Regions from separate parts of the Enterobacter sp. PL_is511 genome, predicted to be linked through region 1. Evidence: predicted binding sites of a transcription regulator. Region 1 holds the regulator's gene; each other region holds the start of a gene.
What was found. Region 1 encodes PurR, which represses purine synthesis genes. Its sites were predicted from a motif close to CANGCAAACGTTTGCNTG; they were not measured.

Region 1 (2,270 bases):
TCTGGGATGCGCTGGCGGACGGCAGGGCAGAGATGGCAATCGGGGCCACGCAGGCGATCCCGGTCGGGGGACGTTACGCCTTTCGCGATATGGGCATGCTGAGCTGGAAGTGCGTGGTGGCAAGCGATCATCCGCTGGCGGTGATGGAGGGGCCGCTCAGCGATGATACGCTGCGCAACTGGCCGTCGCTGGTGCTGGAGGATACCTCCCGTTCATTGCCGAAGCGTATCACCTGGCTTCTGGACAACCAGCGGCGGGTGGTGGCCCCTGACTGGGAATCGTCGGCGACGTGCCTCAGCGCCGGACTGTGCGTCGCGATGGTGCCCGTTCATTTCGCGCGTCCGCGCATCGATACCGGAGAGTGGGTTGAGCTGACGCTGGAGAATCCGTTCCCGGATGCGGCCTGCTGCCTGACCTGGCAGCAAAGTGATGTCTCGCCTGCGATGGCCTGGCTGCTGGATTATCTGGGAGACAGCGAAACGCTAAACCGGGAATGGTTACGGGAGCCAGCATAGCTGGCCCCGTAAAGCGATTAACGACGGTAGTCGCGGAACGGACCGTCCGCAACGGAACGGCGTTCGATAAGACGCGGGTGAACTTCAATGGACTGCGACTCTTCACGTTTGTTGACGATCCTGTCCATCAGCATATTGAAGGCCGTTTCGCCCAGCGAATCTTTCGGCTGGTGAATGGTGGTCAACGCTGGCGTGAAGAAACGCGCGTTACGCACGTTGTCATACCCGATCACGGAAATATCCTGCGGTACGCGCAGACCCAGCTCGTCGGCAGCGCAGAGCGCGCCCATAGCCATGATGTCACCCCCGCAGAAAACGGCGGTCGGACGGTGTGGCTGGGAGACGATCTGCTGCATTGCGCGGTAGCCCGACTCCGGCTCAAAGTCGCCCTGCACAATCCAGTTTTCCGGCACGTTGATCAGCGCTTCTTCCATCGCTTTCATAAAACCGGCCAGACGGCCCGCGCCGGTGTTGCGCTCCAGCGGACCGGGGATCACGCCAATCTCGCGGTGACCGCGTTCGATCAGATAACGACCGGCCATATAGCCGCCTTCAAAGGCATTATCGATAACGGAATCAGTGAAATCCGCGCGCGCTTCGCCCCAGTCCATGACCACCATGGGAATATGGCGATACTCTTCGAGCATCGACAGCACGGATTCCGGGTACTCGGAACACATTACCAGCAGGCCATCAACGCGCTTTTGCGCCATCATCGACAGGTAGGCACGCTGTTTTTCTATGCTGTTCCATGCGTTGCCCAGAATCAGGGTATAGCCTTTCTGGAAGCAGTTCTTCTCTACCGCTTCAATGATCTCGGCAAAATAGGCCGCTTCACTGCTAGTGGCCAGCAATCCAATGGATTTGGTGTGATTAACCTTGAGGCTGCGCGCAACCGCACTTGGCGAATAGTGCAGCTCTTTGATCGCTGCCCAGACGGCGTTGCGCGTCTCTTCCGCCACGAAGCGGGTTTTGTTAATTACATGTGATACGGTTGTAGTGGAAACGTTTGCGCGTTTTGCTACGTCTTTAATTGTTGCCATTAAATGTCACTCCAGACCATATCCTAAACTCCTGAAAAACTTGAAGGTAAACGTTTGCCTTCTCTCACCCTTATCACGCAATCTTGAATTGCGGCACGCCGGGAAAACGACACGGGACGTCAGGAGGGGGTCAATGGCCGGTACGCTAATAAATTTAGCGTGGAATTTTGTCCTATCTTGATGAAAAGGGGAAGAGGTAAAGTGTTTATCAGCCTAAATCCAGGAAGATTTTTGACGTAAATTATGCAAAAATGAGCAGGCTCACTTTTCGTGGGGGGATTAAAAGGAGAAAAATTGATGAGTTCCGATCTGAAGTTTTCGCTGTTCACCACCGTTATTGTGCTGGCTCTGATTGTCGCGGCCGGTCTGACGGCTGCGCTGCACTGATTTACGCGGAGGGAGAGCCTTCTCCCTCCCGATCGACCCGATTGTTACTTCTCTGGCAAAAATCTTTTGCCATTTTGTTAACTTCTCATTTTTTGTGATTGATGTCATGCTTTCCGCTTCTTTGTTCTGTGTCACCACATGACACGGCATCCGGAGTTGACGCATGAAAATCAATTTTCCCCTGCTGGCCCTGGCGATTGGCGCTTTTGGGATTGGCACCACTGAATTCTCCCCGATGGGGTTACTGCCCGTCATCGCCCGCGGCGTGGACGTCTCGATCCCTGCGGCAGGGATGTTAATCAGCGCCTATGCTATCGGCGTGATG
Region 2 (2,270 bases), on a different contig from region 1:
GAGGCGGTAAAAGAGGACTTCGATGTCTTCATCGATTTTACCCGCCCGGAAGGGACGCTCACGCATCTGGCGTTTTGCCGTCAGCACGGCAAGGGGATGGTGATCGGCACCACCGGTTTTGACGACGCGGGCAAGCAGGCTATCCAGGATGCATCAAAAGAGATTGCGATTGTCTTCGCCGCAAACTTCAGCGTGGGCGTTAACGTCATGCTGAAGCTGCTGGAGAAGGCCGCGAAGGTGATGGGCAACTATACCGATATTGAGATCGTAGAAGCTCACCACCGTTACAAAGTTGATGCGCCATCAGGTACGGCGCTGGCGATGGGCGAAGCGATTGCGCATGCACTCGATAAAGATTTAAAAGAGTGCGCGGTCTATACCCGCGAAGGTCACACCGGCGAACGCGTACCGGGCACCATTGGTTTCGCCACCGTGCGAGCGGGTGACATTGTCGGCGAACACACGGCGATGTTCGCCGATATTGGCGAACGTGTCGAGATTACGCATAAAGCTTCCAGCCGAATGACATTTGCTAACGGCGCCGTACGCTCCGCTTTGTGGCTGAAAAATAAGAAAGATGGCCTTTTTGATATGCGAGACGTGCTCGATCTCAACAATTTGTAAGCATTATTACCCATCGTGATGTGGTTATTGCAGTCGTAATTGTTTGATTGCATAGGGCAATAATTTATTGCCCTTTTATTTTGAGTGTTTCAAAGTAAATAATCCTATTAGCCTATAAAAATCTATCTCTTTCTGCGTTTTAACGTTGCTGAAATGTAAATTTTGACCATTTGGTCCACTTTATGATGCTCCATCCGCTGATTTTTTATTAAACCAGGCGCGCAAGCGTTTTCCGCAGTGATTTACCTGATCTTTTTGTCGCTTAAGCCGCATTCCTCTCGCCAGGCCTGTAAAAGACTAAACAAAATCTCCGTTTTGAGTTGACTTTTACCCACCAAATCCCCAGAATGCCGCCGTTTGCCAAAAATCCGCTGGCAACACATTTGCATTGATCCATGACATGGTTATGAATTAATATGCAAATAAAGTGAGTGAATATTCTCTGGAGGGTGTTTTGATTAAGTCAGCGCTATTGGTTCTGGAAGACGGAACCCAGTTTATCGGTCGGGCCATAGGGGCAACGGGTTCGGCGGTTGGGGAAGTCGTTTTCAATACTTCAATGACCGGTTATCAAGAAATCCTCACTGATCCTTCCTATTCTCGCCAAATCGTTACTCTTACTTATCCTCATATCGGCAATGTCGGCACCAATGCTGCTGACGAAGAATCTTCTCAGGTACATGCGCAAGGCCTGGTCATCCGCGACCTGCCGCTGATTGCCAGCAATTTCCGCAATACCGAAGACCTCTCTTCTTACCTGAAGCGCCATAACATCGTGGCGATTGCCGATATCGATACCCGTAAGTTAACGCGTCTGCTGCGCGAGAAGGGTGCACAGAACGGCTGCATCATCGCGGGTGATAACCTCGATGCGACGCTGGCGCTGGAAAAAGCGAAAGCCTTCCCGGGCCTGAACGGCATGGACCTGGCGAAAGAAGTGACTACCGCTGAAGCCTACAGCTGGACTCAGGGTAGCTGGACGCTTTCAGGCGACCTGCCGGAAGCGAAAAAAGAGAGCGAGCTGCCGTTCCACGTGGTGGCCTACGATTTCGGCGCCAAGCGCAACATCCTGCGCATGCTGGTTGACCGCGGCTGCCGCCTGACGGTGGTGCCGGCACAAACGTCTGCCGAAGACGTGCTGAAGATGAATCCGGACGGTATTTTCCTGTCCAACGGCCCTGGCGACCCGGCGCCGTGCGATTACGCTATCGCCGCCATTAAGTCCTTCCTGGAAACCGACATCCCGGTATTCGGCATCTGTCTCGGCCATCAGCTGCTGGCCCTGGCGAGCGGTGCGAACACCGTTAAGATGAAGTTCGGCCACCACGGTGGTAACCACCCGGTGAAAGACACCGATAACAACACGGTGATGATCACCGCGCAGAACCACGGCTTTGCCGTCGATGAAGCCTCAATGCCGGCTAACCTGCGCGTGACCCACAAGTCGCTGTTCGATGGCACCCTGCAGGGCATCCACCGTACCGATAAGCCAGCGTTCAGCTTCCAGGGCCACCCGGAAGCCAGCCCGGGCCCACACGACGCCGCGCCGCTGTTCGATCACTTCATCGAACTTATCGAGCAATACCGTAAGACCGCTAAATAATCAGGAGCCGAGAAGACAATGCCAAAACGTACAGACATAAAAA
Region 3 (2,270 bases), on a different contig from region 1:
GCCCTGGTTAACCGGGTCGAGAATGATGATGGCATCGTCTTTCATGCGCAGCGACGAGGCCGCGTCAATCCAGTAGCCCTGCCAGCCGCTTTCACGCAGCTTTGGATAGATTTCGTTGGTATAATCGCCGCCCTGGCAGGTCACAATAATGTCGAGCGCCTTCAGCGCTTCCAGATCGTAAGCATCCTGCAACGTGCCTGTGGTACCACCAAAGGACGGAGCAGCCTGGCCGAGCTGGGAAGTGGAGAAGAAGACCGGGCGGATAGCGTCGAAATCGCGCTCTTCAACCATGCGTTGCATGAGTACAGAGCCGACCATACCGCGCCAGCCGATAAAACCAACGTTTTTCATAGCATTTTTTTCCTGCTGAGGGTGTGTGCTGTTTGTGCAAGCCAGTATTGAACTGGGATATGCTTCACATTACAAAATGCTGCCAAAGTCGCAAGCGAAATTAATCGATGATTGCCCGACAATCAGAAATACAGCTAATTATCATAATAACCATAGAGAATTTCAGGGATAATTTACATGAGTGAAATCATTTCCGCAGCGGTTTTATTGATTCTGATAATGGATCCACTGGGTAACCTGCCGATCTTCATGTCGGTGCTGAAGCACACCGAGCCGAAGCGCCGCCGGGCGATCATGATCCGCGAGCTGCTCATCGCCCTGCTGGTGATGTTTATCTTCCTGTTTGCCGGGGAAAAGATCCTCGCATTCCTGAACCTGCGCGCCGAAACTGTGTCGATTTCCGGCGGGATTATTCTGTTCCTGATTGCCATTAAGATGATTTTCCCGAGCGCGGAAGGCAGCAGCAGCGGCCTGCCTGCGGGTGAAGAGCCGTTTATTGTGCCGCTGGCGATCCCCCTCGTCGCGGGCCCGACCATTCTGGCCACGCTGATGCTGCTGTCGCATCAGTATCCGAACCAGATGAGTCATCTGGTGATTGCCCTGCTGATCGCCTGGGGCGGGACGTTTATTATCCTGCTGCAGTCGTCCCTGTTCCTGCGCCTGCTGGGTGAGAAAGGGGTGAACGCGCTGGAGCGCCTGATGGGGCTGATTCTGGTCATGATGGCGACGCAGATGTTCCTGGACGGGATCCGGGCGTGGATGAAAGGATGACTTTCTCCCTCTCCCCGTGGGAGAGGGCCGGGGTGAGGGCATCAGGCCGCAGAGGACAGCCCATCTACCCCTTACGAATCAAATACTGGTACGGCAGCGCCTCGGTCTGCTGTGCCACCAGCTCATGTTCCATAAAGGTACAAAAGCCTGGAATATCGCGGGTTGTGGCCGGGTCATCGGCAATAATCAACAGCGTTTCACCGGTCTGCATATTGCGCACGGTCTTACGTACCATCATTACCGGTTCCGGGCAGCGGAGGCCCTGGGCATCAAGGGTGTGGTCTGGGCTGGAAAACAGGTCGGTCATGATCTTCTCGGTCAGATAAAAACGGCTGTAGTTTACGCCCGGTTGCGATCAATGCAAACCAGGTTAACGATTGCGTAAAAACTAACCATTGCAATGTCCTGCCAAAGCAGTATCATGCTGCGGTTTTTATTGGGTTCCCTCACCCCAACGTATAAAAAGGTCACAATATGACGTCGTTTTCCGAATCTCAGCGCGTAAAAGCGTTGTTCTGGCTTTCGCTTTTCCATTTGCTGGTGATCACCTCCAGCAACTATCTGGTGCAGCTCCCGATCTCCATCTTTGGTTTTCATACCACCTGGGGCGCGTTCAGTTTTCCGTTTATTTTCCTCGCGACCGATTTGACCGTGCGTATCTTTGGCGCACCGCTGGCTCGCCGCATTATTTTTTCGGTCATGCTCCCGGCGCTGTTCATCTCGTACGTGATTTCGTCTCTGTTTTATATGGGAAGCTGGCAGGGCTTTGAGGCGTTAACCCACTTTAACCTGTTTGTCGCCCGTATCGCCGCCGCCAGCTTTATGGCCTACGCGCTGGGGCAGATCCTCGACGTGCACGTGTTTAACCGCCTGCGGCAAAATCACCGCTGGTGGATGGCGCCCACCGCCTCCACGCTGTTCGGTAACGTGAGCGATACTCTGGCCTTCTTCTTCATCGCCTTCTGGCGCAGCCCGGATGCGTTCATGGCCGAACACTGGATGGAAATCGCGCTGGTGGACTACTGCTTCAAGGTCCTCATCAGCATTGTCTTCTTCCTGCCGATGTACGGCGTACTGCTCAATATGCTGCTGAAAAGGCTGGCAGATAAATCTGAAATCACCGCATTGCAGGCAGGTTAAAGGTTAGC

Region 2: a site for PurR is predicted at 843-860, ahead of carA (glutamine-hydrolyzing carbamoyl-phosphate synthase small subunit). Genes of this name have one in related genera too.
Region 3: a site for PurR is predicted at 1,489-1,506, ahead of tusA (sulfurtransferase TusA). Genes of this name have one in related genera too.

What each region holds. Positions count from the first base shown of each region.
Region 1 covers NZ_JBVPGP010000024.1:1,153,199-1,155,468, forward strand. The annotation lists gene punR (DNA-binding transcriptional activator PunR) at 1-515, shown strand, start outside; gene purR (HTH-type transcriptional repressor PurR) at 533-1,558, opposite strand; gene cydH (cytochrome bd-I oxidase subunit CydH) at 1,856-1,945, shown strand; gene AC0TN7_RS21095 (MFS transporter) at 2,109-2,270, shown strand, end outside.
Region 2 covers NZ_JBVPGP010000022.1:62,370-64,639, forward strand. The annotation lists gene dapB (4-hydroxy-tetrahydrodipicolinate reductase) at 1-624, shown strand, start outside; gene carA (glutamine-hydrolyzing carbamoyl-phosphate synthase small subunit) at 1,079-2,227, shown strand; gene carB (carbamoyl-phosphate synthase large subunit) at 2,246-2,270, shown strand, end outside.
Region 3 covers NZ_JBVPGP010000014.1:79,556-81,825, reverse strand. The annotation lists gene asd (aspartate-semialdehyde dehydrogenase) at 1-351, opposite strand, end outside; gene yhgN (NAAT family transporter YhgN) at 529-1,122, shown strand; gene tusA (sulfurtransferase TusA) at 1,187-1,429, opposite strand; gene AC0TN7_RS02355 (7-cyano-7-deazaguanine/7-aminomethyl-7-deazaguanine transporter) at 1,597-2,262, shown strand.